2 regions of the Pseudaquabacterium inlustre genome follow, and region 1 is predicted to be linked to the other one. Evidence: predicted binding sites of a transcription regulator. Region 1 holds the regulator's gene; the other holds the start of a gene.
The links. Region 1 encodes LexA, which represses DNA repair genes until DNA is damaged. Its sites were predicted from a motif close to ACTGTATNNNNATACAGT; they were not measured.

Region 1 (14,954 bases):
AGATGGCGGCAAGAAGCCGATCGTCCGCAACATCAACCGCACCGTGCTGGCCGGCCAGCGCATTGGCATCCTGGGCGCCAACGGCCAGGGCAAGTCCACCTTCGTGAAGACGGTGGCCCATGCGCTGGCGCCGCTGGACGGCACGCTGACCGAGGGCAAGGGCCTGGCCATCGGCTACTTCGCGCAGCAGGAACTCGACCTGCTCAGCGAGGACGACACGCCGCTGCAGCGCATGGTGCGCCTGGCACGCGAACTGGGCGTGCAGGGCCAGGAGGGGCGCGAGCAGGAACTGCGCAACTTCCTGGGCCAGTTCCGCTTCGTCGGCGACATGGTGCACCAGAAGGTGGGCACGCTGTCAGGCGGCGAGCGCGCGCGCCTGGTGATGGCCACCATCGTCTGGCAAAAGCCCAACCTGCTGCTGCTGGACGAACCGACCAACCACCTGGACCTGAGCACCCGCGAGGCGCTGTCGATCGCGCTGAACGAGTTCGAGGGCACGGTGCTGCTGGTCAGCCACGACCGTGCGCTGCTGCGCGAGGTGTGCGACGAGTTCTGGCTGGTCACGGCCGGCGGCGTGCAGCCCTTCGACGGCGACCTGGACGACTACCAGAAGTGGCTGCTGGAAGTCAGCCGCGCCGTGGCCCGCGGCCTGGAGCCGCCGCCCCCGCCCAAGCCGCAGCTGGCCAGCGACGAGCCGGCGGCCGCAAGCGGCAAGGCCGGCGCCAAGGCGCCCGCCCCGGTCGCCAAGACCGCCGACGCCGGCAACCGCAAGGACGACCGCAAGGCCGCAGCCCAGGCCCGCGCCGAACTGGCCAACAAGACCCGGCCGCTGCGCAACGAGCTGGGCCAGATCGACGGCCGCATGGAGAAGCTGGGCGCCGAGAAGGCCGCGCTGGAGGCGCAGTTCGCCGACGGCAGCATCGCCGGCTCGGAGATGGCCGAGGCCGGCCGCCGCCTCAACCACATCGGCGCCGAGATCGCGATGCTGGAAGAGCGCTGGCTGGAGTTGCAGGAAGAGATCGAAGCGATCAACGCGTCGGCCGGCGGCTGAGGCCACCCCACGCGCCGCGGCGCGGCGCGACCCGCCCTCGCGGACACGGCACCCATCCGGGCCGGGCAGCCTTGCTGTCCGGCCTCTCAAAGTCCTTTTAAATTGTGTGCAATTAAATTGCCAACTACAGTTCAGCCCATGCCCTCGCGCCGCCCCCGCACCACCGCCAGCCCGCTGCCCGCTACGGCGGCCCCGCAAGACGCCGCGGCCTGGCTGGCGCTGGACCACCAGCTGTGCTTTGCGCTGTACTCGGCCTCGCTGGCCATGACCAAGACCTACAAGCCACTGCTCGAGCCGCTGGGCCTGACCTACCCGCAGTACCTGGTGATGCTGGTGCTGTGGGAGGGCGACGGCGTCACCGTCTCGCAGGTCGGCGAGCGCCTGCAGCTCGACTCGGGCACGCTGACGCCGCTGCTCAAGCGCCTGCAGGCCCAGGGCCTGCTGCTGCGCCAGCGCGACGCGGCCGACGAGCGCCGCGTGCTGCTGCAGCTCACGGCCGAGGGCCGCGCGCTGAAGGCCCGCGCCGTGGCCGTGCCCCAGGCCATCGCCTGCGCCTCGGCCTGCGACCTGGCCGAGATCGCCGAACTCACCACCCGCCTGAAGCAGTTGCGTGACCAGCTGCGAGATGCACTGCGCCAGGCGGCCAACGACGCTTCCCCTCCCGCCGCGGCCTGAACGCCGCGGCACCTTTCCCCAACCGCCGTGCAAAGGATTCGCACCATGGCCATCGACACCGCCCTGTACACCGCCACCGCCACCGCCACCGGGGGCCGCGCCGGCACCGCCGAATCGAACGACGGCCGCCTGAAGACCACGCTGTCCACGCCCAAGGCCCTGGGCGGCGACGACGGCGCCGGCACCAACCCCGAGCAGCTGTTCGCTGCCGGCTACTCGGCCTGCTTCATCGGCGCCATGAAGGCCGTGGCCGGCCGCCAGGGCAAGCGCCTGCCGGCCGAAGTCAGCATCACCAGCGATGTCGGCATCGGCCCGATGACCGGCAAGGCCGGCGCCTTCGGCATCAGCGTGGCCATGCGCATCTCGGTGCCGGGCATGGACCGCGCCGAGCTCGAGACCCTGGTGGCCACGGCGCACGAGGTCTGCCCGTACAGCAACGCCACGCGCGGCAACGTGGATGTGACGCTGACGGTGGTCTGACCGATCCCACGACCCCTGGTCTGAAGGGGTCCGCGGCGCCTGTCACAGCACGGACATGCGCCGCCGCGAGGCTCTCCGGTTTCCAAAGGTTTCCGGAGATGTCCACGATGTTTCGCCCCCGTCTGACGACCCTGGCCCTGGCCACCGCCGCGGCCGCCTTGTTCAGCCAGGCCGCCTCGGCCCAGACCGTTTCCAGCGTCAGCTTCGTCAATGGCCTGGCCATCTCGGGCAGCACGCCCGACCTGAGCGGTGGCAGCACCTTCGACAGCCGCGTCGGCTTCTTCTCCGACCTCTACTACGACCGCGCCCGCAACGAATGGTGGGGCCTGTCGGATCGTGGCCCCGGCGGCGGCACCCTGCCGTATGAGACGCGCATCCAGCGCTTCACGCTGGACGTCAACGCCACCACTGGCGCCATCAGCAACTTCCAGGTCGTGCAGACGATCAAGTTCAGCAACGCCGCCGGCGTGGCGCTGAACGGCCTGGCGCCCAACCCCAGCAGCGTGCTGGGCACCTCGTTCGACCCCGAGGGCATGGTCGTCAACCCGAAGAACGGCAACCTGCTGGTCTCGGACGAGTACGGCCCGTCGGTCTACGAATTCAACCGCAGCGGCCAACTGGTCAAGACCTACACCGTGCCGGCCAACCTGGTGCCCCAGGTCAATGGCACGGTGAACTACAACACCACGCCGCCCACCACCGGCCGCGAAGGCAACCGTGGCCTCGAGGGCCTGGCCATCAGCCCGGACGGCAAGTACGCCTACGCGGTGCTGCAGAACGGCCTGGCCGACGATGGACTGACAGCCACCGGCACGCGCAGCGTCTACAGCCGCATCGTCAAGTACGACACCGACAGCGGCACGGCCGTAGCGCAGTACGCCTACAAGCTCGACAGCAGCGGCCAGGGCCGCGGCATCTCGGCCATCGTGGCGCTGGGCAATGACAAGTTCATGGTGCTGGAACGCAACAACCGCGGCGTGGGCGTGGGCGCCACCGTGGCCAGCCCCGACAAGAACGTGTTCATGATCGACCTGGCCGGCGCCACCGACGTCAGCGGCATCGCGCTGCCCGCCTCCGGCGCGCTGCCGGACGGCTTCAGCGCCGTGACCAAGGGCGCCAAGGTGATCGACCTGGACGCCAACACGCTGGCCGCGCTGGGCAACAAGTCGCCCGAGAAGTGGGAAGGCCTGGCCGTGGGCCCGCAGTTGGCCGACGGCCGCTACCTGATCCTGGCCGGCACCGACAACGACTACAGCGTCACGCAGAACGGCAGCAACGTGCAGTTCGACGTGTGGTTCGACTTCAGCAAGGCAGACCCCTACGCCAGCTCGATCCAGTGCCCGGTGGGCAGCACCACCGGTTGCGTGCTGACCAGCAACAGCAGCACCGCCGCCACGCTGACCAGCGCCTACAGCCTGCTGCCCGGCGTGCTGCACGCCTACACCGCCGAGGTCAACGGCTACACCGCGCCGGTGCCCGAACCCGGCACCTGGGCGCTGATGGCCGGTGGCCTGGCCGCCGTGGGCGCGCTGGCCCGCCGCCGCCGCCAGCACGCCTGAGGGTGAAGGCGCCAGGGCGCCGGTGCTCAGCCCATCAGGCTGAGCATCAGCGCCACGCGCGCCTGCCAGGGCGAGAGGGCCGCGGCGGCGCCGGCGGCCTCGGCCACGGCCCCGATCAGCACGCCGTCGGCGCAGCGCGTGCTGCGCCACACCACCACGCCGGCCGCCTGCGCCTGGGCCAGTGCCGCCTCCAGCTCGCGGTGCACCGTGCCGTTGCCGGTGGCGGCCACCACCAGGCCACGCACGCCGGCCGCCACCAGCGCCCGCACGCCGTCACCGCGCGCGCCGGCGTGGCTGGCAACGATCTCCACCCAGGGCCAGGCCTGCGGATCGGCCGGCAGCGCGGCGGCGCCGCGCCCTGCCGCCACCGGCCAGGGCCGGAACGGGCGCAGCCGCCCTTCCTCCACCACCGCGATCGGCCCGCCATCACCGGCGGTGAAGGCATCGGGCCGGTAGGTGTGCGCCTTGCGCAGGCCCAAGGCGCCGAACACCTGGCCGGCCAGCACCGCCAGCACGCCCTGCACCCCTGGCGTGGCGGCCACGGTCACGGCGTCCAGCAGGTTCTGCGGGCCGTCGGCGGCCAGCGCGGTGGCCGGGCGCATCGCCGCGGTCAGCACCACCGGCTTGGGCGTCGCCAGCACGCTGTGCAGCCACCAGGCGGTTTCCTCCAGCGTGTCGGTGCCGTGGGTGATCACCACGCCGGCCACCTCGGGCCGCGCCAGCACCAGTTGCACGCGCTGTGCCAGCGCCAGCCAGGTGGCATGGTCCATGTCCTTGCTGTCCAGCTGCGCCAGCTGCTCGGCCTCGATGGCCGGCGCGCCGGGCGCGGCCAGGGCCGGCACGGCCGCCAGCAGGTCCTGCACGCTGCGCTGGGCGGCGGTGTAGCCCACGTTGTCGCCGGCCCGGGCCGAGGTGCCGGCGATGGTGCCGCCGGTGCCCAGGATCACCACCGTGGCGCGCGCGCCGCGCCCGGCATCGGAAATTGCGTCGGAAAGGCTTGGCATCAGGCCCTCATCTGGATGAAAATACAGTCACTGGATGGAAACTCAGGAGCGTGCATGACCGGTCTGCCCTTCTTGCCCGACGGCCCCAAGCTCACCCCGCGCCAGCAGCAGATTCTCGATCTGGTGCAAAGCACGATCGAACGTACCGGCTCGCCGCCCACGCGGGCCGAGATCGCGGCCGAGCTCGGCTTCAAGTCGGCCAACGCGGCGGAAGAGCATCTGCAGGCCCTGGCCCGCAAGGGCGTCATCGAGCTGGTCAGCGGCACCTCGCGCGGCATCCGCCTGCGCTCTGAAACGCTGCGTGCGGTCAACGAGTCACGCGGCCGCCAATTCTCGCTGCCCCTGCCCAGCCTGGCCCAGCTCACGCTGCCGCTGGTGGGCCGCGTGGCCGCCGGCAGCCCGATCCTGGCGCAGGAGCACATCGACCAGAGCTACGTGGTCGAGGCCTCGATGTTCCCGCGCAAGCCCGACTACCTGCTGCGCGTGCGCGGCATGAGCATGCGCGACGCCGGCATCCTCGACGGCGACCTGCTGGCCGTGCAGAAGGCCAGCGACGCCAAGAACGGCCAGATCGTCGTGGCCCGGCTGGGCGACGACGTCACCGTGAAGCGCCTGCACCGCACGCGCAACGGCATCGAGCTGCTGCCCGAGAACCCCGACTACCCGGTGATCCAGGTGACGGACGCCGACAGCTTCGCGCTGGAGGGCGTGGCGGTGGGCCTGATCCGCAACACCATGCTGATGTGATGATCAAGTCGCCCAAGGCCCGCAGCGCTGCCGAGTGCCGGGCGCTCGAGCAGTTGCCCAACATCGGCCCCAGCATGGCGGCCGATCTGCGCGCCCTGGGCATCCGGTACCCCCAAGACCTGGCGCAGCGCGACGCGTTCTCGCTGTACCAGTCGCTGTGCACGCTCAGCGGCAAGCGCCAGGACCCCTGCGTGCTCGACACCTTCATGGCCGCCACCGACTTCATGCGCGGCGCGGCCCCCGCCCCCTGGTGGGCCTACACCGCCGAGCGCAAGCGGCTGTACGGGAGTCTGTGATGCCAGAAGCCACCGGCACCTTCGAGGTGCAGATGACGCCGCAAGGCCAGGCCGATACCGCCGACGGCAACGCCCTGGGCGAGATGCGACTGGACAAGCGCTTCAGCGGCGACCTGTCCGGAACCGGCGCGGGCCGCATGCTCACGGCCTTGACCACCACCCAGGGCTCGGCCGGCTATGTGGCCATCGAACGCTTCACCGGCAGCTTGCACGGGCTCAGCGGCAGCTTCGTGTTCCAGCACAGCGGCAGCATGGACCGCACGACGCGTCAGCTGTCCATCACCGTGGTGCCCGATTCCGGCACCGGTGAACTGTCCGGGCTGCGCGGGCAGTTCATGATCGAGATCGAAGGCGGCGTGCACCGCTACCGCTTCGAGTACACGCTGCCCTGACCCCCGGCCAGCCCGCTGGCGGCTGCTTTGGCCGCGGTTTCGCCGGCTACTTCGCCGGCGTCACCACCAGCGTCTGCCAGCCCTCGCCGCCGGCCGGCGGAAACAGCGGCACATAGCCCACGCCGCGCCACACCTCGGCCAGGCTGCGGTACTGCGGCGACCACGGGATGCCGCTCTGGCCCGTGCTGTGCACGATGCGTGAGCGGCCGCGGTCGGCCAGGTCGTACAGGCCGCGCAGGCTGGGGCCGTGCTCGTCCAGGTAGTACTCGCCGGTGGTGGCGTCGGGCTTCAGGCTCACGCGGCTGACGTTCACCGTGTAGGTGTCACCCCCCACCGGCTGGCGGATCTCGAACCAGCGCGCCAGCGCCTTCACCCGCGAGAACGGCCGGTGCTCGCTGCGGGCCTGGTGGGCACGGCCCCATTGCCAGGCGGCCACATCGGCGCCCTGCAGCGCCTGCAGTTCGTCCAGCGCCGCGGTGAAGGCGGCGTTCACCTGCTCGGCGCAGGTTTCCACCGCCGGCGTGGCCTTGTCGTCGCACCACCAGCCGTCGTCGCGCGCCAGCACGCCTTCCAGCGCGTCGAAGTAGCCGCGCTGGCCCAGCATGCGCTCGTAGATCGCCGCGCCCACCTCGTCGGCCAGCACGCGCTGCGACAACTGGCGGTTCCAGGCCCAGAAGATCAGCGGCGCAGCCTGGTCGGCGGCCATGGTGCCGTCGAAGCCCTGCAGGGCCTTCATCGCCGCGGCGGCCAGCGGGTGGCTGGACCGGGCCTGCAGCAGCCGCGGCAGCAGGCGCGCCACGGCCAGCGACTTCACGTCGCCATGCATCACCGCCAGGTCATCCAGGCTGTGCTTGGGGCGGGCGTCGATCATCTGCTCGATGCGCTGGTGGCGGAACGGCAGCGCCCACTGGTGGCTGATGAAGTGCGGGTAGCCCGGCGGCGTGATCTTCTGGTTGGCGTTGGCCACATAGCCCTTGGCGGGGTCGCGCACCTGCGGCAGCTCGGCCACCGGTAGGAAGCCGGCCCAGTCGTAGCGCGCATCCCAGCCCGGCGCCGGGGCCAGGCCCTGCAGGTCGTTGTCGGGCTTGCGCAGCGGCACGCGGCCGGGCGACACCAGGCCGATGTGGCCGTCGCGGTCGGCCACGGCCATGTTCTGCATCGGTGCCACCCAGGTCGAGGCGGCCTGCACGAAGGCCTCCACCGAATCGGCGGCCATCATCATCAGCGAGGCGGCCATGATGTCCTGGTCGGTATCGAGCCCGGTCCAGCGCAATGCCAGCACGTAGCCGGGCTTGGCTTTGGGGCCCAGCGCCTCGTCGGCCACGCCGGCCACCGCCACGTCCGAGATCACCGGGCCGTGGCGTGTGCTGCGCACGGTGATCGTCACCGGGGCCTGGCCGCGAACGGCAATCTGCTCCTGCCGGGTCTCGAAGCGGGCCCAGCCCTCGGGCGTCTGGTACTGCGCGGGATCGCTGGCATGCAGGCGTTCGAGGTAGGTGTCCTGCACGTCGGGGCCGGTGTTGGTCATGCCCCAGGCAATGCGCGCGTTCTGGCCCATCACGATGGACGCCAGGCCGGGCATCGACGCGCCGGCCACGTCCAGCCCCGGCGCCACGAGGCGCGCGAAGTACCACAGCGCCGGCGCCGAGAGCTTCAGGTGCGGGTCGTTGGCCAGCAGCGGCGCGCCGGTGGTGCTGCGGCTGCCGGCCAGCACCCAGCTGTTGCTGCCCAGGCCGTCGATCTCGGCCTCGGGCGCCAGCGCCAGCAGGCGCTGCAGGTGGGCATCGCCCAGGCCCGGCAGACCCGGCGCGCCGGCCTGGCGGGCATCGAGCTTCAGGCCGCGGTAGAAGGCCACGTAGTCCTGCGTGGCCGGCACCGAGTCGCCGGCATAGGGCGGCATCAGTTCGTCGATGCGCGGCTTGGGCAGCAGCATGGCCAGGCGCAGGCGCAGCACCTCGGCCTGCCAGTTGGCGCCCAGGTCCAGCGCCATCATGATCGCCCACGACAGGCTGTCCTCGGGCGTCCAGGGCTCGGGCTGGATGCCCAGCAGCATGAACTCGGGCGGCCGCGCCTTCAGCTGGGCGATCACCGCGTTGACGCCGGCCGCATAGGCGGTCAGTGCTTCGCGGGCGGCCGGGCTCGCCTTGGCCCACTGCGCCGCGGCGGCGCGGCGCACGCCCAGCGTGCGGATGAACTTGTCGGTGTCCAGCGCCCCGTCGCCGAAGGCCTCGGCCAGGCGGCCGGCGCCGATGCGGCGGTGGGTCTCCATCTGCCACAGCCGGTCCTGCGCATGCACCACGCCCAGGCCGTACATCGCGTCGCTGACGCTGGCCGCGCGGATGGTGGGGATGCCGTGGCGGTCGCGCTCGATGCGCACCTCGGCGCGCAGACCGGGCAGGCTCAGCGTGCCCTCGGTCTGCGGCAGCACGCGGCGGCTGTAGATCCAGCCGGCAACGGCCGCACCGATCAGCAGCCACAACAGCAGGGTGACGATGCGGCGGAGCCAGCGTCGGGTCATCGGGGGTGTCCTCACAAGGTCTTGCTCGGGACGGGCCGTGGCGGCCGCGCCGGTACCGCAGCGTATCAGCGCCCGCGCCCGGCACCGAACTGGGCGCGCTTCGCCGCCCTGTTCACCCCACTGGCGACAGGCCTGCCCCCGAACAATCCCCCCAAGCCCGCTGCGCCGGTCGTTGGTGCCGGGGCCCTTCAGACCCGAGCGTCTGTTGCCGATGTACCCCCCATGACTGTCCACAAGCGCCCGATGACCGACTGGATGCTCCGCCTGGTGAACCGCCGCGTGCCGCCGAGTTCCAGCCTGATGAACTCCCGCATCGAGGTGTGCCCGCCGGAGCTGTGGCCCTCGTCGCTGGGCTGGCGCGCCAAGGTGCGCCGCTGGCTGGACAGCCGCCCGGGCTGGACGCACAGCAGCACGCTGCCGCCGGTCGACCAGCTGACGCTGGCGCGCGACGAATTCATCGCCTGCCTGGCCGACCTGTCCGGGCCCGATCCCTGGGACCTGGGCGACCGCATCGCCCGGGCCCGCTCGCTGCGCGAGCTGTGGCACCTGCGCTCGCGGGTCTACGGCGTGGTGGCCGTGGCGCTGAACCAGGCCGAGGCCGAGCGCCGCATCGAGCGGCTGAACCGGCACTTTCCGGTGCGCGCCCAGCGCACTGCCCCCAACCCGATGGTGGTGAACGGATGATCCCGATGCTGCAGACCGTGCCGGCGTTGTCGTCCCGCCCCGAGGCCATCGGGGCCCCGGATTCGCAGGCGCCCTGGGCGCCCGGCGCGGCCTGGCTGCCCGAGGCCGGCCTGCCGCAGGACCGCCACGCCCGCATCGCGGCGCGGCGCTGCTTCGTCGACATCAAGCAGCGCTTCATGGCCGCCACCGCGCTGGTGGATGGGCCGCGCGGCGACTGGCTGCGCTACCAGGTGCGCCAGACGCAGGAGCCGCTGGACCTGTGGCTGCTGCGCGGCGCGGTGTTCAGCGCGCTGGCCGGCGAGGGCCGCACCACCGAGCGCGCGCAAAGCGAACTGCAGGGCGCGCTCGACAGCGTGTTTCCCAACGCCGGCGAACTTCTCCCCTATGGAGTTCGATAGGTTCAGCCCATCGCCAGATAGTCACCCTTGCCCAGCGCCACGCCGGCATGGCGCAGCAGCGCGTAGGCGGTGGTGACGTGGAAGTAGAAGTTCGGCAGCGCCCAGTGGCGCAGGTACACCTCGCCGGTGAAGCGCAGCGGATCGCGGTGGCGCATCGGCAGCACGATCTCGCGCGACTCGCTGCCGTCGATGGCGGCCGCCGGCACCGAGCCGATGTAGTCCAGCGTCTTCTGGATGCGGCCACGCAACTGCGCGAAGGTGGTCTCGTCGTCGTCGAACTTCGGCGGCTCCTCGCCGGCCAGGCGCGCCACACAACCCTTGGCCGTGTCGCCGGCAATGCGGATCTGTGACACGAAGGGCAGCATGTCGGGCGCCAGGCGCAGCTGCAGGTAGTTGTCGGGGCTGAAGCCGCGGGCCTGGGCATGGGCCTCGGCCTTGTCCAGCCAGGCCAGCATGGCGCCAAGCTGCTTCTGGAACAGCGGCACGCTGGCCGAATGCATGCTGATGGAAGGCATCGTGTTTGTCTCCGTGTGAGATGTCGTTAATGAAACAGCGGACATGCTAGCCACTGCCACCAGACCTTGCCGAAGCGGGCACAATACTTAGCAATGGATGTGCATGCAGCGGATGCACATCGGCTTCTAAGTGGTTGATGTGCAAAGAGATGCCCCGGTGAATATCATCATTCTGGACGACTACCAGGACGCCGTGCGCAAGCTGCGCTGCGCGCCGCTGCTGGAGCCCTTCAACGCCAAGGTCTTCACCAACACCGTCAAGGGCATCGGTCAGCTGTCGGTGCGCCTGCGCGACGCCGAGGTGCTGGTGCTGATCCGCGAGCGCACCGCGTTCCCGAAGGCCCTGCTCGAGAAGCTGCCCAAGCTGCGCCTGATCGCCCAGACCGGCAAGGTGGGCAGCCACATCGACATCGACACCTGCACCCGCCTGGGCATCGCGGTGGCCGAGGGCGTGGGCTCGCCGGTGGCGCCGGCCGAACTCACCTGGGCGCTGATCATGGCGGCCATGCGCCGCCTGCCGCAGTACGTGGGCAACCTCAAGCACGGCGCCTGGCAGCAAAGCGGGCTGAAGTCGGCGTCGATGCCGCCCAACTTCGGCATCGGCATGGTGCTGCGCGGCAAGACGCTGGGCATCTGGGGCTACGGCAAGATCGGCACGCTGCTGGCCGGCTATGGCCGCGCCTTCGGCATGCAGGTGGTGGTGTGGGGCAGCGAGGGCTCGCGCGCACGCGCCGTGGCCGACGGCTACCAGGCCGCGGAGAGTTGCGAGAGCTTCTTCGAGACCTGCGACGTGCTGAGCGTGCACCTGCGCCTGCGCGACGAGACGCGCGGCATCGTGCGCCTGGAGCACCTGGCGCGCATGAAGCCCACCGCGCTGTTCGTGAACACCTCGCGCGCCGAGCTGGTGGAGGAGAACGCGCTGGTCTCGGCGCTCAACAAGGGCCGGCCCGGCCTGGCCGCGGTGGACGTGTTCGAGAGCGAGCCCATCCTGCAGGGCCATCCGCTGCTGCGCCTGGAGAACGCCATTTGCACGCCGCACATCGGCTACGTGGAGCAGGACAGCTACGAGCTCTACTTCGGCGCCGCGTTCCAGAACATCGTCAATTTCATCCGCAACGAGCCGACCAACATCGTCAATCCCGAGGCGCTGAAGGTGATCCGTTGAGCGATCCGGCCGGCGCCCGGCCCGTCGATCCCGCCTGGGCGCTGGCCAAGGCCCGCTGGGCCCTGCTGTTCGGCAACTTCGCCATCGGCTGCGGCGTGATGGCCACGGCCGGCACGCTCAATGACCTGGCGCGTGACCTGCAGATCAGCATCCCGGTGGCGGGCCAGCTGATCAGCGTGGCCGCGGTGGCGCTGGCCCTCGGCGCGCCGCTGGCCGCCGCGGTGGTGGCCGGCTTCGACCGCCGGCGCCTGCTGGCCTGGTCGCTGGTGATCTATGCGCTGGGCCATGTGCTGTGCGCGCTGATGCCCAGCTTCGCCACGCTGCTGCCGGTGCGCGCGCTGGCCGTGCTGGCGGCGGCCGTGTTCTCGCCGCAGGCGGCCGCGGCCATCGCCGTGATGGCGCCGCCCGAGCAGCGCGGCCGTGCCATCACCTTCGTGTTCCTGGGCTGGAGCGTGGCCTCGGTGCTGGGCATGCCGCTGGCGGCCTGGATCGGCGAGGTCTTGGGTTGGCGTGCGGCCTTCGGCGGCGTGGCGCTGATGGCCGGCATCGCCACCGTGGGCGTGTGGCGCGCGGTGCCCGATGGCGTACGGCCGGCGGCCATGTCGCGCGCCGGCTGGGCGCAGGTGGCCACCAGCCCGGCGCTGCTGGCCACGGTGGCGGTCACGCTGCTGTCGGCCTCGGGCCAGTTCACGCTGTTCGCGTACCTGGCGCCCTATTACCGCCAGGTGCTGGGCGCCTCGCCCGCGGCGGTCAGCGGGCTGTTCTTCTGGTTCGGCGCGCTGGGCGTGCTGGGCAATGTGTGGGTGTCGCGGCACATCGACCGCCTGGGCGCCTCGCGCCTGGTGGCCATGATGCTGGGCGCCATGACGCTGTCGCTGCTGCTGTGGCCGCTGGGCGCCAGCGTGCCGCTGATGATGGCGGTGTGCGCGCCCTGGGCGCTGGGCTGCTTTTCCAGCAACTCGGCGCAGCAGGCACGGCTGTCGATCGCCGCCCCGGCGCTGGCACCGGCCCTGGTGGCGCTGAACAGCTCGGCGCTGTACGCCGGCCAGGCCGTGGGCGCGGCCACCGGTGGCGCGATGCTGGCCGGCACCGGCGGCTTCGGTCAGCTGCACTGGGCCGGCCTAGGCTGGATGCTGGCGGCGCTGGCCACCAGCCTGTGGGCGGCCACGGCACTGCGGCGGCGCAGCGGAGTGGCCGGTGGCTGAACACCCTGAGCACAGCGCACCGGCACGGCCGGGCTCGTGCACCGAGCTGTTCGTGGCCTTCACGCGGCTGGCGCTGCAGGGCTTTGGCGGCGTGCTGCCGGTGGCCCACCGCGAGCTGGTGGAGCGCACGCGCTGGCTCACGCCGGCCGAGTTTGCCGAGCTGCTCAGCGCCGGCCAAGTGCTGCCCGGCCCCAACATCGTCAACGTGGCGCTGATCGCCGGCGACCGCTGGTTCGGCTGGCGCGGCGCGCTCAGCGCCGCCGGCGGCCTGCTGCTGATCCCGGCGCTGATCGTGCTGGCCGCCGGCGCGCTGCACCGGCACTGGCAGCACCTGCCGTGGGTGGCCGGCGCACTGCGCGGCATGGGCGCGGTCGCCGCCGGCCTGGTGGTCGCCACGGGGCTGAAGCTGGCCCGCACGCTGAAGACCCATCCGCTGGGCCGGTGGCCGGCGCTGGGCCTGGCCGGGCTGACGCTGGCCCTGGTGGGCCTGTGGCGCTGGCCGCTGGCCGGCGTGGTGCTGGGCCTGGGCGGCGCGTCGATGGCGCTGGTGGCCGCGGTGCTGCGGCGTCGCGAGGCCGGCCGGTGACCGCGCTGCAGTCGCTCGGCACCCCCGAGCTGCTGGCGCTGTGCGGGCACTTCATGGTGCTGTCGCTGCTGTCGGTGGGCGGGGCCATCACCACCGCGCCCGACATGCAGCGCTGGCTGGTGGCCGAGCGCGGCTGGCTCACCGACACCCAGTTCACCGACGCCGTGGCCATCGCCCAGGCGGCACCGGGGCCCAACCTGCTGTTCGTGGTGCTGGTGGGCTGGAGCACGGCCGGCCCGGCCGGCGTGCTGGCGGCGATGAGCGGGCTGTTGCTGCCGTCGTCGCTGCTGGCGCTGGCCGCCGGCCGCTACGGCCGCCGCAATGCCCAGGCCCTGTGGGTGCGCGCCTTCACGGCCGGGCTGGCGCCACTCACCGTGGGCCTGCTGCTGTCCACCGGCTGGATCCTCACGGCGCCGGTGCGCAGCAACCTCGGCGCCGGCCTGCTGGTCGTCGCCACCGCCGCGCTGAGCCTGCGCACGCGCATCGGGCCCTTGTGGCTGATCGGCGCCGGCGCGCTGGCCGGCGTCTTCGGCCTGGTCTGACGCCGGTCCGTATCGTCCACTTCTGCGGAGAGCCCCATGCTCGAAGGCATCCACGACTGGCCGCTGTTCATCGCCGCCGGCCTGCTGCTGAACATCACCCCGGGCGCCGACATGGCGCTGATCGCCACGCGCGCCGCCAGCGGCGGCTTTCGCGCCGGGGCAGCGGCCGCGCTGGGCGTGGGCGCCGGCTGCGGCGTGCACATCGCGGCCGCGGCGCTGGGCGTGTCGGCGCTGCTGGCCGGATCGGCCACTGCCTTCACGCTGCTGCGCTGGGTGGGCGCGGCCTACCTGGTGTGGCTGGGCGTGGCCATGCTGCGCGCGCGGGCCCCCGAAGCCGGCACGGCCGCATCCACGCGGACCGCGCCCGACACCACGCCGTGGCGCCGGGTGTTCGCCCAGGGCTTCCTGACCAATGCGCTGAACCCCAAGGTGGCGCTGTTCTTCCTGGCCTTCGTGCCGCAGTTCATCGCCGCCGATGCGCCGCACAAGGCGCTGGCCTTCGTGGCACTGGGCGCGGTGTTCGTGGTCGATGCCACGCTGGTCAACCTGGGCCTGGCCTGGGGGGTGGCCACGCTGCGCCAGCGCCTGGGCCACGGGGCCGGCACGGCCCGACTGGGCCGCTGGGTTCACCGCGGCGTCGGCGCGCTGTTCGTGGCGCTGGGCCTGAAGCTGGCACTGGGCGAGCCCGGCCGCTGAACGCGCGGCCCCTCGCGGGGCCATCGGCCCGCGCGCGGCGCGTCAGGGCGCGGTGCGTCAGGGCACGTCAGGGCGCGATCACGCCGCAGACCACGCGCGCCCCACCACCGCCCAGCGGCGCCGGGTGGTCGGCATGGTTGTCGCCGCCGGCATGCACCATCAGCGACCGGTTGGCGATGTCGGCCATCTTCAGGCGCGGTGCCAGCACCGGCTGGCGGGCGCTGCCATCGGCGGCCACGAACAGCGGCGGCAGATCGCCCAGGTGGCCGTCACCCCAGGGCTCGCCATGGCGCTTGGTGTCGGCCGGGTCGAGGTGGCCGCCCGCGGCCAGGCCGGCCACCGGGTTGCCGTTCTGCACGCCCGGCCCGCAGGCCGGGTTCTGGTGCACGTGGAAGCCATGCAGCCCCGGCGTCAGGCCGGTCAGGGCCGGGTAGAAGGCCA
Region 2 (14,954 bases), on a different contig from region 1:
CCGGGCTGGCGCCGGCCGGTTGCAGGTACGAGGGGTGCGGCGGCACGCCGGTGCTGCCGCCCGGCCGCATGATCATGGTCTTCTCGAAGTCGCCACCTTCCTCGACCAGGAACTTGATCTTGTACTTGCCGATCTCGACCGTGTCGTTGTGGGCCAGCAGCTGCTTCTTGATCGCCTTGCCGTTGATGTAGGTGCCGTTGGTGCTGTTGAGGTCTTCGATGAAGACGTCGTTGCCCACCATCTGCAGCACGGCGTGCTCGCCGCTGACGGCGAGGTTGTCGATGACGATGTCGTTGTAGGGCCGCCGGCCGAGCGTGGTCTTGTCCTTGGTGATCTGGACTTCCTTGATCACCACGCCGTCGAGAGACACCACCAGCTTGCCCATGCTTGACCTTCTACGTTTTCATCCAGCCCGGGATGGGCTCGAGAACGCCTGCATCGCTGCAGAACTGCCGCGTCAGCGGCCGAACTTCCACCACGGACGCCCGGGCGCCGCGGTCCCTCCCGCTACCCGCACGAGTATGAGAGCGATATTATCCTTTCCACCTGCCTCATTGGCCGCGTCGATCAGCGCCTTGCCGGCGGCCGGCAGCGCGTCGTGCGTCTGCAACAGGCGCGCGATCATCGGGTCATCGAGCATGTCCGACAGGCCGTCGGAACACATCAGGTAGACGTCGCCCGGCTGCAGCTCGTGCAGATGGGTTTCCAGCAGCACCGTGTCCTCCACGCCCACGGCGCGGGTGACGAGGTTCTTGTTGGCCGAGAAGGCCGCCTGCTCGGGGGTGATCAGGCCGGCGTCGATCTGCTCCTGCAGCAGCGAATGGTCGCGCGTGATCTGCGTCAGCTGTCCGCCGCGCCAGCGGTAGGCGCGCGAGTCGCCCACATGGCCCAGGCGCAGCTGGCCTTCGCGGAACACCGCCACCACCAGTGTGGTGCCCATGCCGGCGTACTGCGGGTTGGCGTTGGCGGCGTTGAAGATGGCGCGGTTGGCGTTGTCCACGCAGATGTCCATCGCGCGGCGCACTTCCAGGTCGCTGGCGCGCTGTGCGGCCTGGGCCAGCCAGCGGCCCAGCTCGGTGCAGATGAAGCTGGTGGCCATGCCGCTGGCCACTTCGCCAGCGTTGTAGCCGCCCATGCCGTCGGCCAGAACGGCCAGCGCATTGCCTTCGTCCACCGCCACCGAGTCCTCGTTGTTGGTGCGCGAGCGACCCGTGTCGACGGCGTGGAAGAACTCGAAGGTCATGCTGGGCGCTGCGCGCGTGGGCCGGGGGAGCGGGCGATTTTGCATCGGAAGCCACGGGGGATCATCGCGGCCCCCTACAGTCGGAACGCGACATCCGGCGCAAGAACGCGCGCCATCACGGCGGCCAGCGCCGCCAGGTTGGCCGCCCAGTCGGCCAGGTCGGTCGGGCGCTGTTCGGGCTCGCGGGCCAGCAGACTTTCGACCGACGCGACCACGGTGGCCGGCAGGTCACGGCGCAGCACGGCCAGGCGCGCCGGCGCCTCGCGGTGGGTGGAGCGCAGCAGTTCGCCCAGGGTGTCGGCCTGGTGCGGGCGGCGGCCGGCCAGCAGCTCGAACAGCATCACGCCCAGCGCGTAGGTGTCGGTGGCGGCGCTGGCGGGCGCGCCGGCCAGTTGTTCGGGCGCCATGTAGGCCGGCGTGCCCAGCGTCATGCCGGTGCGTGTCTGCGCGGCGTCGTCGACGCGGGCCACGCCGAAGTCGATCAGCTTGAGCACGCCGGTGCCCAGGTCGACCACCACGTTGGCCGGCTTCAGGTCGCGGTGCACGATGCCGCGCGCATGCGCATGCGCCAGCGCGGCGCCCACGCGCGCGCCGATGCGCAGCACCAGCGTTTCGGGCAGCAGGCGGCTGGGCTGGGTGTAGCGGCTCAGGTCGTTGCCGTGCACGCGCTCCATCGCCAGCCAGGCTTCGTGGGCGGTGAGCCCGGCCTCGTGCACGGCCAGGATGTCGGGGTGCTCGAGGCGGCGGGAGATGTCGGCCTCGCGGTGCAGGCGGGCCAGCCATTCGGCGCGCTCGGCCGACGGGATGTCGGCACCCAGCGGGATGCGCTTGACGGCCACCGACGCGCCGGTGCGTAGATCAACCGCCTCGTAGACCTCGCCCACGGCACCGCCGCCCAGGCGCGAGCCGATGCGGTAGCGCCCGGCCAGCAGGGGCAGCGGCCGCGCCATGGCTGGCGCGGCAGACTCGCGACGAAGAAACGAGAACCAGGCCACTGCGCCTCCCGTGACGCCCGGTGATGGATGGCCGGGGCACGTTAGCACAGGCGCAGGCCTGCGGTCATCCGCCGCTCACGTGGGCGGGGGACGGCGTGGGCGCCGCCGTTGCGTCTCAGGTCTCGGCAGGCTGGCGGCGGGCCTGCGCCCAGCGTCCGGCCAGCAGCACGCCGGCGATCAGCAGCGCATACAGCGCCCAGCGGGCCAGCGCATGCGGGTCGAACACGGCGTCCAGCAGCGGCTCGGCGACGATCATCTTGGCCGCTGTGAACGCCAGCACCGCGGCGCCCAGCTGCACGATGACCGGGAAGCGGTCGATCAGGCGCAGCACCACCGAACTGCCAGCCACCACGATGGGCACGCTGATCAGCAGGCCCAGGATCACCAGGGTCATGTCGCCATGGGCCGCGCCAGCCACGCCCAGCACGTTGTCGATGCCCATCAGCGCGTCGGCGATGACGATGGTCTTCATCGCGCCCCAGAAGCTGGCGGCCGGCGTGCCATGGTCGTCACCATCGTCGGCCGGCACCAGCAGGCGGTAGGCGATCCACACCAGGCCCAGGCCACCGGCCAGCATCAGGCCGGGGATCTTCAGCAGCCACAGCGTCACCAGCGTCATGGCGGCACGCACGACGATGGCGCCCACCGTGCCCCACAGCACCGCGCGCTTGCGCAGGGTGTCGGGCAGGTTGCGCGCGGCCAGGGCGATGACGATGGCGTTGTCGCCAGCGAGCACCAGGTCGATCAGGACGATGGCTGCCAATGCGGCGAACCAGTCGGGGGAAAACAGGGTCATGGAATCTCCGGAAGGTGTCGAGTCGTTGTGGCGACGCGGCAGCGCTCGGAGATCGGATGCCAGATGCGCGGGGGGGACCGCGGCCTTCGACCCGATGCACGCCAGGCGGTGCACGCGTCGAAGGTCTTGCCCGGCGGTGCCTGGATGGCACACCGCCCGACGGGCCGGAAGCAATGCTTCGTATTGACGACCCGCCGACCCAGGCCGCAAGGTGCGGGCGCACCGGCGGCGAACTGGGGGGCTACTCCCCTTCTGGGGCAGGATTAGGCCAGAAAACAGCAGAGCCTGGGAAACTGCGGGCCTTTCGCAGCATCACCGGGGGGCGGCGGGCGGTGTCTTGTCACGCACCCGCCGCGGTGGCCGGGCTCAGGCCTCGGCGGTGTGGCCAGCCTGGCGGCGCTGCAGCAGCAGGCCGACGGCCACCACGCCCAGGGCGCCCAGGGCGCCGGCCGCCTGCACCACCCAGTGCGGCACGCTGCCCAGGTGCTGGGCGACGGCGGGGTCGGTGAGCATCATCTCGCCGGCCAGGAAGCCCAGCAGGCCGGCACCGATGGTGATGATGACCGGGAAGCGCTCCATCACCTTCAGCAGCATGGTGCTGCCGAAGATGATCAGCGGGATGCTGATCGCCAGTCCGATGACCAGCAGCGTGGTGTCGCCCTTGGCCGCAGCGGCCACGGCCAGCACGTTGTCCAGGCTCATCACCAGGTCGGCCACCAGGATGGTGCGCACGGCGGCCATCAGGCCACCGCTCTTGTCGCTGCCGACATCGCCGTCGCCATCGTCTTCCAGCAGCAGCGACACGCCGATGTAGGCCAGCAGCACGCCGCCGATGATCTTCAGGTAGGGCCACTTCAGCATCTCGGCGGCCAGCAGCGTGAGGCCGATCCGCATCACGATGGCGGCGGCACTGCCGTAGAAGATGGCCTTCTTCTGCTGGTGCTCGGGCAACGAGCGGGCGGCCAGGGCGATGACCACCGCGTTGTCGCCCGACAGCAGGATGTTGGCAAGGATGATCGAGCCGAGCGCGGCCCAGAATGCGGCGGACATCAGGTCCATGGAAGTCTCTCCGGCGGTCTTGTGGTCCCGTGGATCGGCGCACGCGGCGCCGCACGGGGCAACCTGGAAGTGTAGGAAGCGCAGGGCCCGCCACCGTTCGTAAAACTACGCAAGCGGTGGCGATGGCGTTGGCGGGCGTCTGAAGGCGGACGCCGGCGCCCGAAAGCGCGACAGCCACCCGCAGGTGGCTGTCGTTGAATAGGTGTCACCGGTCGCGGCGCCTCAGCGGCGCCGTTGGTGCGCCGGGGCTCAGATCTTCAGCAGACCCTTGAGCAGGCGACCCATCTCGCTGGGGTTGCGGGTGACGGTGAAGCCGCACTCCTCCATGATCGCCAGCTTGGCGTCGGCCGTGTCGGCGCCGCCCGAGATCAGCGCACCGGCATGGCCCATGCGCTTGCCCGGAGGGGCGGTCACACCGGCGATGAAGCCCACCACCGGCTTCTTCATGTTCGCCTTCACCCAGCGCGCGGCCTCGGCCTCGTCGGGGCCGCCGATCTCGCCGATCATGATCACCGCGTCGGTGTCCGGATCGTCGTTGAACAGGCGCATCACGTCGATGTGCTTCAGGCCGTTGATCGGGTCGCCGCCGATGCCCACGGCGCTGGACTGGCCGATGCCCAGCTCGGTCAGCTGCGCCACGGCTTCATAGGTCAGCGTGCCCGAGCGGCTGACCACGCCGACGCGGCCCTTGCGGTGGATGTGGCCCGGCATGATGCCGATCTTGATCTCTTCGGGCGTGATCAGGCCCGGGCAGTTCGGGCCCAGCAGCAGCGTCTTCTTGCCGCCGGCCGCTTCCTTGGCCTTCATCTTGTTGCGCACTTCCAGCATGTCCTTCACCGGAATGCCTTCGGTGATGCAGATCGCCAGGTCCAGGTCGGCTTCCACCGCTTCCCAGATCGCGGCCGCGGCGCCCGCCGGCGGCACGTAGATCACGCTGACCGTGGCGCCCTGGGCGCTGGCCGCTTCCTTCACGCTGGCGTAGATGGGAATGCCTTCGAAGCTCTCGCCAGCCTTCTTCGGGTTCACGCCCGCCACGAAGGCGTTCTTGCCATTCGCGTAGGCCTGGCAGCCCTTGGTGTGGAACTGGCCGGTCTTGCCGGTGATGCCCTGCGTGATGACGCGGGTGTCCTTGTTGATGAGGATGGACATGTCGTGTTCTCCTGGGCTTACTTGACGGCGGCGACGATCTTCGTCGCGGCTTCGGCCATCGTGTCGGCGGCGATGATGGGCAGGCCGCTGTCGGCCAGCATCTTCTTGCCCAGGTCTTCGTTGGTGCCCTTCATGCGCACCACCAGCGGCACGCCCAGGTTCACCGCCTTGCAGGCCGTGATCACGCCCTCGGCGATGGTGTCGCAGCGCATGATGCCGCCGAAGATGTTCACCAGGATGCCCTTGACGTCCGGGTTCTTCAGCATGATCTTGAAGGCCTCGGTCACCTTCTCGGCCGTGGCGCCACCGCCCACGTCCAGGAAGTTGGCCGGCTCGCCGCCGAACAGCTTGATGGTGTCCATCGTGGCCATGGCCAGGCCGGCGCCGTTGACCAGGCAGCCGATGTTGCCGTCCAGGCTGATGTAGGCCAGGTCGAACTTGCTGGCTTCCACCTCGGCCGGATCTTCCTCGTCCAGATCGCGGTAGGCCACGATCTCGGGGTGGCGGAACAGCGCGTTGGCGTCGAAGTTGAACTTGGCGTCCAGCGCGATCAGGTTGCCCTTGCTGTCGCAGTTCAGCGGGTTGATCTCCACCAGGCTGGCGTCCGTGTCCATGTAGCAGCGGTACAGGTTCTGGAACAGCGGCACGGCCTGGTCGACCGACACGCCCTTCAGGCCGATGGCCTCGGCGATCTTGCGGGCCTGCGCGTCACCCAGGCCGGTGAGCGGGTCGATCAGCTCGGTGGTGATCTTCTCGGGCGTGGCGTGGGCCACTTCCTCGATGTCCATGCCGCCTTCGCTGGAGGCGATGAAGGCGACCTTCTGCGAGGCGCGGTCGGTGACGAGGGAGACGTAGTACTCCTTGCCGATGTCGGCGCCTTCCTCGATGTACAGGCGGCGCACCTTCTGGCCTTCGGGGCCGGTCTGGTGGGTCTTGAGCTGCATGCCCAGGATCTGGCCGGCCAAGTCCTTCACGCCGTCGAGCGTCTTGGTGACCTTCACGCCACCGCCCTTGCCGCGGCCGCCCGCGTGGATCTGCGCCTTGACCACCCACACCGGGCCGCCCAGCTTCTGCGCGGCTTCCACCGCCTCCTGCACCGAGAACGCCGCAATGCCGCGCGGCACCGGCACATTGAACTGGCGCAGGATTTCCTTGCCTTGGTATTCGTGGATTTTCATCGTGGGCTCTTGGCTGTCGAGAGAACTTTGTGCTGCCTGCGCACGGCGCGCCGTGGGCAAGCCCGGTGTTGGCCCGGCGCCCGAGGCGGGGCGAGCAAACCTGCGCAATTTATCATGTTGCACTGCGGAAAACCCGAACGAGTGTCGCGGTGGCGCAGTCGGGCATTGCGCTTGTGCCGTTTCGGCACGTCGTGAAGACGGGTTGGCAGGCGCTGGAGGGGGCCCCTGGATGGGGGGGCTCCGGAGGCTTCAGGCCTCGTCGTCGGTCAGGCCGCGGATGACGCGCCGCACCACGTCGGACGAGAAGCCTCGGCCGGCCAGAAAGCGCATCTGGCGCAGCCGCTCGCCGGGGTCAGCCGCGGGCGCGCCGTACTTGCGCTGCCAGACCTCATGGGCGCGGGCCAGTTCGGTGTCGCGCAGTTGCTGGCGGGTGTCGGCGTCGGGGGCCAGGCCGTGCTGGGCCAGTTCGCGCTCGATGCGCAGGTTGCCGTAGCGGCCCTGGCGGGTGTGGATGCGGCTGTCGATGAAGCGCTGGTCGGACAGGTAGCCGCGTGCGCTCAACCAGTCGAGCAGCGCATCGACCTCGGGGGCGTGATCGACCGGATCAGCGCCCGCCTGCGAATCATCGTCGGGGGCATCGGCCGCGAAGGTATCACCGTCGCCCGCCGGGCCTTCGAGCGGGGCCGCCCAACCCGGCGCACTGACGGCGGGTGGCGGCACCGGTCGGCCGGCGGCGGCGCGCAGCAGCCGCGCGCGCAATTCGGCGCGGCTGTGCTCGCGCTGCGCCAGCCATTGCAGCGCGCGCACTTTCAGCGAGGCGGGACGCGGCGGCACCCCGGTGCCTGGGTTCAGGCCTCGGCGTCGCCGGCCGGGCCGGGCTGCAGCGGCACGCCCAGGGCCTCACGCACCTTGTTTTCGATTTCCAGCGCGATGTCGGGGTTCTCGCGCAGGAACTCGCGGGCGTTGTCCTTGCCCTGGCCGATCTTCTCGCCGTTGTACGCGTACCAGGCGCCGGACTTGTCGACGATCTTGGCCTCGACGCCCATGTCGATGATCTCGCCCTCGCGGCTGGTGCCTTCGCCGTAGAGGATGTCGAACTCGGCGGTCTTGAACGGAGGCGCGACCTTGTTCTTGACGACCTTGACCTTGGTCTCGCTGCCGATGACCTCTTCACCGCGCTTGATGCTGCCGGTGCGGCGGATGTCCAGGCGCACCGAGCTGTAGAACTTGAGCGCATTGCCGCCGGTGGTGGTTTCGGGGTTGCCGAACATCACGCCGATCTTCATGCGGATCTGGTTGATGAAGACGACCATGCAGTTGGTCTTCTTGATCGTGGCGGTGAGCTTGCGCAGGGCCTGGCTCATCAGGCGGGCCTGCAGGCCGGGCAGGCTGTCACCCATCTCGCCTTCGAGTTCAGCCTTGGGGGTGAGCGCGGCCACCGAGTCGACGATGACCAGGTCGACCGAGCCGGAGCGCACCAGGGCGTCGACGATCTCGAGCGCCTGCTCGCCGGTGTCGGGCTGGCTGATCAGCAGCTCTTGCAGGTTGACGCCGAGCTTTTGCGCGTAGGCGGTGTCGAGTGCGTGTTCGGCATCGATGAAGGCGCAGGTGCCGCCCAGCTTCTGCATCTGGGCCACGACCTGCAGCGTGAGCGTGGTCTTGCCCGAGGACTCGGGGCCGTAGATCTCGACGACGCGGCCGCGCGGCAGGCCGCCGACGCCCAGCGCAATGTCGAGGCCCAGCGAGCCGGTGGAGACGACCTCGAGCGCCTCGACGGCCTCGCCGTCGCCCAGCCGCATGATGGACCCCTTGCCGAACTGCTTCTCGATCTGGGCGAGGGCGGCTTGCAGGGCCTTGGCTTTTTCGGTGTTCAGTGCTTTCACGGGTGCGTCCATGGTGGGCTCTCCTCGGGTACGTGGCCCGATGATAGCCGAGTTACTGTATGTTTGAACAGCCTGGTCAAGTCCACAGTGCAGATGAACCCGCGCCGGGCCGTGCTGTCAGGATGTGCAAGTGTCGGGCTGCCTAGAATCAATTCGAGTCCAGCCGGCCGGTGCGCGCCGGGTTCTGGTCACGGCAGGGCACCAGCAGGAGACGAAGATGCGGATTCTCATCGCGGAAGACGACCAGGTGCTGGCCGACGGATTGTTGCGCTCGCTGCGGGCCACCGGCTACGCGGTGGATCAGGTGGGCAGCGGCAGCGAGGCCGATGCGGCGCTGGCGGCGCACGAGTTCGATCTGCTGATCCTCGACCTGGGCCTGCCCAAGATGCATGGCTTCGACGTGCTGCGCAAGCTGCGCGGCCGCGGCTCGGCGGTGCCGGTGCTGATCCTGACCGCGGCCGATTCGGTGGAGCAGCGTGTCAAGGGCCTGGACCTGGGCGCCGACGACTACATGGCCAAGCCGTTTTCGCTGCAGGAACTGGAGGCGCGCGTGCGCGCGCTGACGCGGCGCGGCCTGGGCGCGGCGTCCAACGTCATCAAGCACGGGCCCCTGACCTTCGACGCCACCGGCCGCGTGGCGTACATCAGCGACCAGATGGTGGAACTGTCGGCCCGCGAACTGAGCCTGCTGGAGGTTCTGCTGCAGCGCGCCGGCCGGCTGGTGAGCAAGGACCAGCTGGTCGAGCGCCTGTGCGAGTGGGGCGAAGAGGTCAGCAACAACGCCATCGAGGTCTACATCCACCGCCTGCGCAAGAAGATCGAGCAGGGGCCGATCCGCATCGCCACGGTGCGGGGGCTGGGCTATTGCCTCGAGAAAATTCCGAACTGAGGCCCACCCCCGAGGCGCCTGCGGCGCTTCCCCCTCAAGGGGGCATCGCGAGCGGCCCGGCAGAGCCGGATCCGCGGCGATCGCTGGGTTGGGTTCGCGCTGTGCGAACGGCCGGGCGTTATCCTGCCACGCATCACCATGGACACCCCCCGCGAACAGCGCTCGCTCTTCGGCGAGATCCTCGACTGGATGCTCGCGCCGCTGCTGCTGCTGTGGCCGCTGAGCGTGGCCCTGACCTGGCTGGTGGCGCAGAGCATCGCCAGCCGGCCCTTCGACCGTGAGCTGGCGGCCATGGCGCGCACCGTGGCGCGGCAGGTGGTGGTGGAGCCGGGCAGCATCGAGAAGGCCAGCACCATCCGGCTGCGCCACCCCGAGGTGGCCAGCGAGGTGCTGCGCACCGACGACGCCGAACGCGTGCTGTACCAGGTGCTGGGGGCGCGGGGCGAATTCGTGGCCGGTGACCGCAACCTGCCGGTTCCCGAGGACACCCCCGCCGCGCCGCAGGAGCTGCGCTGGCGCGACGACGAGCTGCAAGGCGACGGCGTGCGCGTGGCCTACCTGTGGCTGCCGCCCACCGGCGTGCCGGGCGAACTGCCGGTGCTGGTGCAGGTGGCCGAGACGCTGGACAAGCGCTCGCGCTTGGCCACCGAGATCATCAAGGGCGTGATCGTGCCGCAGTTCGTGGTGCTGCCGCTGGCCGTGCTGCTGGTGTGGTTTGCGCTGGCGCGCGGCATCAAGCCGCTCAATGAACTGCAGCAGCGCATCCGCCGCCGCGAGCCGCATGACCTGGCGCCGCTGCCCGAGCGCGACGTGCCCGAGGAGGTGGCGCCGCTGGTCAGCGCCATCAACGATCTGCTGGCGCGGCTGGACCAGTCGATGCGCACGCAAAAGCGCTTTCTGGCCGATGCCGCGCACCAGCTGAAGACGCCGCTGGCCGGCCTGCGCATGCAGGCCGAGCTGGCGCAGCGCGAGATCGACGCCGGCCAGCAGGACGCCAAGTCGCTGGGCCGCTCGCTGCAGTACATCGCGCATTCCAGCGAGCGCGCCGCGCACATGGTGAACCAGCTGCTCGCCATGGCGCGTGCCGAGGCACGCACGCTGGCGCGCCAGCCCGAGACGGTGAACCTGGTGGAGCTGGCGCGCGAGACGGTGCGCGACTTCGTACCCAAGGCCATGGACAAGCGCATCGACCTGGGCTACGAGGGCCCCGAGGCCGACGCGGCACTGCACGGCCGCCTGCTGGGCCAGCCGGTGATGGCGCGCGAGTTGGTGCGCAACCTGGTAGACAACGCGCTGCAGTACACCCCGGCCGGGGGCACGGTGACGGTGCGCGTGATGGACGACCCGTTCGGCCAGGTGGTGGTGCTGCAGGTGGAGGACACCGGCCCGGGCATCCCCGAGGCCGAGCGCGCGCTGGTGCTGGAGCCCTTCTACCGCGCACTCGGCACCAACACCGACGGCAGCGGCCTGGGCCTGGCCATCGTCAACGAGATCGTGCAGCAGCATGGCGCCGAGATGAGCATCGCCGACGCCCGTCCACGCAGTGTGGCGATGGCGCAGGGCCAGGCGCCGGGGGCGCTGTTCACGGTGCGCTTTCCGCTGGTGGCCTGGGGCCCGACGGTGGCAGACGCGGCTCAGTCGAGCGCTGGGCCGCCCCAAGCCGACTGAGCACCCGCCCGGCGGGTGGCCTTGCGTACCCGCAAGGCCGGGTGCCCCAGTCAGCGTTGCATCAGCCCGCGGCTGCGCGCGATGGACATCAGCATGCCCAGCGCCAGGCCCAGCGTCACCATCGCAGTGCCGCCATAGCTGATGAAGGGCAGCGGCACGCCCACCACTGGCAGGATGCCGCTGACCATGCCCAGGTTGACGAAGCCGTAGGTGAAGAAGCTCAGCGTGATGGCGCCAGCCAGCAGGCGCGAGAAGGCGGTGGGCGCCTGGGCCGCGATGACCAGGCCGCGGAAGATCAGCGCGATGTAGCAGACCAGCAGCAGGCCGGCGCCGAGCAGGCCGAACTCCTCGGCGAAGCCGGCGAACACGAAGTCGGTGGTGCGCTCGGGAATGAACTCCAGGTGCGTCTGCGTGCCGCTCATGAAGCCCTTGCCGGTGAGGCCGCCCGAGCCGATGGCGATCATGCCTTGCAGGATGTGGAAGCCCTTGCCCAGCGGGTCGCGCGTGGGGTCGAGCAGGGTGCACACACGCTGCTTCTGGTAGTCGCGCAGGCCGTGCCAGGCCACTTCGGGCTGGCACAGCGTGTCGCCCATCAACACGATGGTGGTGATGCCCACGGCACCCAGCAGCAGCACGGGCACGATCAGCCGCCACGACAGGCCGGCAAAGAACAGCACGTACAGCCCCGACGAGAGCACCAGGATGGCCGTGCCCAGGTCGGGCTGCTTGGCCACCAGCAGCACCGGCACCAGCAGCAGCAGCCCGGCGATGGCGAACTCGGGCGTGCGCCACTGGCCCTCTCGCTTCTGGAACCACCAGGCCAGCATCAGCGGCATGGCCAGCTTCATGATCTCGCTGGGCTGGATCACGATGCCCAGGTTGATCCAGCGCGTGGCGCCCTTCTTGGTGATGCCGAAGGCCAGCGTGGCCAGCAGCAGCAGCACGCCCAGCGTGTACAGCGGCACGGCCAGCGTCTGCAGCCGCTGCGGCGGCACCTGGGCGGCGATGAGCATCACCACCGCGCCGATCATCATGTTGCGGCCATGGTCGGCGAAGCGCGTGCCGTGGTCGAAGCCCACCGAGTACATGGTCACCAGCCCGAGCGCGGCCAGCATCAGCACCACCGCGGTCAGCGGGCCGTCGAAGCCGCCCAGTACCGGCTTCAGGCGCTGCCACAGGCTGGGCCGTTCGAACACGACGCTCATCGCGAGGCTCCTGGGGTGGCCGCAGCGGCGCTGGCCGTGCGGGCGCCACTGCTGGCACCGGCGGCGCTTGCAGCGCTGGCGGCACTGGCGGCACTGGCGCCCAACGCCGGCGCCATCGGCTGGCCCGGCAGCGGCACCTCGGCCGCGCGCCGCGGCGTGCCGATCGGTGCGCTGCTCTGGCCCTGGCGGGTGGCGGCCATGTCTTCGTCGCTGGGCCACTGGCCCTGCAGCAGGTAGTCGAACACGCGGCGCGCGATCGGCGCGGCCGCCTGGGCGCCGAAGCCGGCGTTCTCGACGATCAGTGCCAGCGCCACCTGCGGCGCCTCGGCCGGCGCATAGGCCATGTACAGCGCATGGTCGCGCAGGTGCTCGGCCATCTTGGCGGCGTTGTACTTCTCGTTCTTGCCGATGCTCACCACCTGGGCCGTGCCGGTCTTGCCGGCGGCCTGGTAGCCGGCGCCGCGGAAGGCGGTGGCCGAGGTGCCCTCGATGTTCACGCCCACCAGCGCGCGGCGGATCACCTCCATGTGCTCGGGCTTGATCGGCACCGGCGTCAGCGGCTCGGCGGCCACCTTGCGCGAGGCGCCCGACACCACGTCGACCACCTCGCGCACCAGGTGGGGCTTGTGGCGCTGGCCGCCGGCGGCCAGCGTGGCCGTGGCCTGGGCCAGCTGCAGGATGGTGAAGCTGTTGTAGCCCTGGCCGATGCCCAGCGAGATGGTCTCGCCTGCGTACCAGCGCTTCTGCTCGGGCTTGCGGTAGGCGTTCTGCTTCCAGGTGGTGGAGGGCAGCACGCCCTTGACCTCGCCGTCCAGGTCGATGCCGGTGAGCTGGCCGAAACCATAGGGCGCCAGCTGCTCGGCCATCAGGTCCACGCCCATCTCGCTGGCCAGGATGTAGTAGTAGGTGTCGCAGCTCTGCACGATGGAGCGGTACATGTCCACCATGCCGTGGCCGCCCTCCTTGTCGTCGCGGAAGCGGTGGTTGCCGAAGTTGAAGTAGCCGGGGTCGGCATAGGCCTGCTGTGGCGTGCGTTTGCCGGTGGCCAGCGCGGCCAGCGACATGAAGGGCTTGTAGGTGGAGCCCGGCGGGTAGGTGCCGCGCAGCGCACGGTTGAGCAGCGGCTTGTCGATGGACTCGTTCAGCTCGCGCCAGCTGTCCACGTCGATGCCGTCGACGAACAGGTTGGGGTCGAAGGTGGGCTTGCTGACGAAGGCCAGCACCTCGCCGGTGCGCGGGTCGATGGCCACCAGCGCGCCGCGCCGCTCGCCGAACAGCTGCTCCACCAGCATCTGCAGCTTGATGTCCACGCTCAGCCGCAGCGTGTTGCCCGGCGTGGCCGGGTGGCTGCCCAGGCGGCGCACGGCGCGGCCGCCGGCCGAGGTTTCCACCTGGTCGAAGCCGGTCGTGCCGTGCAGTTCGCGCTCGTAGCGCTGCTCCAGCCCCAGCTTGCCGATGACCTCGGTGCCGCGGTAGTTGGCCTGGTCCTCGTCGGCCCAGTCGTCCATGGCCTTCTGCTCGGCGTTGTTGATGCGGCCGATGTAGCCCACCAGGTGCGAGCCGGTCTCGCCCAGCGGGTAGGTGCGGAACAGCCGCGCGCGCACATCCACGCCCGGAAAGCGGAAGCGCTGCGCGGTGAAGCGCGCCAGTTCCTCGTCGGACAGGCGGTTGCGGATCGGCAGCGACTCGAAGCTCTTGCTCTCGTCCATCAGGCGCTTGAAGCGCCGCCGGTCCTTGGGTGCGATCTCCACCACCTCGGCCAGCGCGTCGATGACCTTGTCGAGCTCGCCCTGCACCTTGGCCGGCGTGATCTCCAGCGTGTAGGCCGAGTAGTTGGTGGCCAGCACCACGCCGTGGCGGTCGATGATCAGGCCGCGGTTGGGCACGATGGGCACCACCGCGATGCGGTTGGCCTCGGCCTGCTCGGCCAGGTCATCGTGGCGCACCACCTGCAGCCAGAACAGCCGCGTGCCCAGCAGGCCGAAGCACAGCAGCACGAACAGCGCGGCGGCGATCAGGCGGGTGCGAAAGCGCCCCAGCTCCCGATCCAGATCCTTCAGTTCCGTCACAGCGGTCTGTTTTCGTCGGGATCAGGGGCGCGGCGCTGCGGCGCCAGCAGCAGCCACACCACCAGCGGCCACAGCGCGGCCTCGGCCAGCGGCGCCAGCATCAGGCCCCAGCCGGGGAACATGCCTCCGGCGATCATGCGCGCCAGCAGCGACACGCCGTGCGCCGCCGCGAACAGCGGCAGCACCTGCAGCGCCTGCGCCGGCACCGGAAACCACAGCAGCCGCCGGTGCATGGTGATCGCGAAGTAGGCCAGCAGCGTGTAGGCCAGCGCATGCTGGCCCAGCACCGCGCCCTCGTGCACGTCCATCACCAGGCCGAACACGAAGGCCCAGCCCACGCCGACGCGGCGCGGCTGGTAGACGTTCCAGAACACCAGCACCAGGGCCACCAGGTCGGGCGAGCCGGGATGGCGGCCGATCGGCGTCATCTCCAGCAGCACCGCCAGCACCAGCGAGAAGCCGATGAACAGCGGGTTGGCCGGCAGCAGCAGCTGGTTGGCGGAGCCCAGCGGGCGGATCATGGCCGGCTCCCGGCAGCGCTGGCAGGGGCGGCGGACGCTGCGGCCGTGGCCGATGCGGCGCCCGACTTGGCCGCGGCCTTGCCGGCACCCTTGGCGGACTTGTCGGCCTTGGCCGGCTCGGGCGCGGGCTCGGGCCGTGGCGGCATCTGCTGCGCCGTGGGCTGCAGCACCAGCAGGTGGCGCACGCCGTCGATGCCGGCCGCGGGCGCCAGCAGGATGCGGGCGAAGCCGGCATCGGCGCGGCGGTCCACGCGGGTCACGGTGCCCACGGTCAGGCCCGGCGGATAGACGCCGTCGAT

Region 2: recA (recombinase RecA) is a predicted target of LexA. The motif match lies at 8,358-8,375, and genes of this name have one in related genera.

What each region holds. Positions count from the first base shown of each region.
Region 1 is NZ_JBBUTH010000009.1:8,635-23,588, reverse strand. It holds gene AACH10_RS17600 (ABC-F family ATP-binding cassette domain-containing protein) at 1-1,051, shown strand, start outside; gene AACH10_RS17595 (MarR family winged helix-turn-helix transcriptional regulator) at 1,190-1,726, shown strand; gene AACH10_RS17590 (organic hydroperoxide resistance protein) at 1,772-2,206, shown strand; gene AACH10_RS17585 (esterase-like activity of phytase family protein) at 2,314-3,765, shown strand; gene AACH10_RS17580 (asparaginase) at 3,792-4,769, opposite strand; gene lexA (transcriptional repressor LexA) at 4,842-5,516, shown strand; gene AACH10_RS17570 (helix-hairpin-helix domain-containing protein) at 5,516-5,812, shown strand; gene AACH10_RS17565 (DUF3224 domain-containing protein) at 5,812-6,204, shown strand; gene AACH10_RS17560 (penicillin acylase family protein) at 6,251-8,722, opposite strand; gene AACH10_RS17555 (hypothetical protein) at 8,945-9,406, shown strand; gene AACH10_RS17550 (hypothetical protein) at 9,403-9,804, shown strand; gene AACH10_RS17545 (DUF1993 domain-containing protein) at 9,807-10,319, opposite strand; gene AACH10_RS17540 (D-2-hydroxyacid dehydrogenase family protein) at 10,477-11,484, shown strand; gene AACH10_RS17535 (MFS transporter) at 11,481-12,689, shown strand; gene AACH10_RS17530 (chromate transporter) at 12,682-13,275, shown strand; gene AACH10_RS17525 (chromate transporter) at 13,272-13,817, shown strand; gene AACH10_RS17520 (LysE family translocator) at 13,854-14,513, shown strand; gene sodC (superoxide dismutase [Cu-Zn] SodC) at 14,581-14,954, opposite strand, start outside.
Region 2 is NZ_JBBUTH010000008.1:218,544-233,497, reverse strand. It holds gene AACH10_RS15610 (FHA domain-containing protein) at 1-385, opposite strand, end outside; gene AACH10_RS15605 (Stp1/IreP family PP2C-type Ser/Thr phosphatase) at 458-1,243, opposite strand; gene AACH10_RS15600 (serine/threonine-protein kinase) at 1,318-2,193, opposite strand; gene AACH10_RS15595 (TerC family protein) at 2,354-3,034, opposite strand; gene AACH10_RS15590 (TerC family protein) at 3,401-4,093, opposite strand; gene sucD (succinate--CoA ligase subunit alpha) at 4,343-5,242, opposite strand; gene sucC (ADP-forming succinate--CoA ligase subunit beta) at 5,260-6,420, opposite strand; gene AACH10_RS15575 (regulatory protein RecX) at 6,670-7,254, opposite strand; gene recA (recombinase RecA) at 7,269-8,315, opposite strand; gene AACH10_RS15565 (response regulator) at 8,521-9,192, shown strand; gene AACH10_RS15560 (sensor histidine kinase) at 9,331-10,860, shown strand; gene rodA (rod shape-determining protein RodA) at 10,911-12,065, opposite strand; gene mrdA (penicillin-binding protein 2) at 12,062-14,134, opposite strand; gene mreD (rod shape-determining protein MreD) at 14,131-14,655, opposite strand; gene mreC (rod shape-determining protein MreC) at 14,652-14,954, opposite strand, start outside.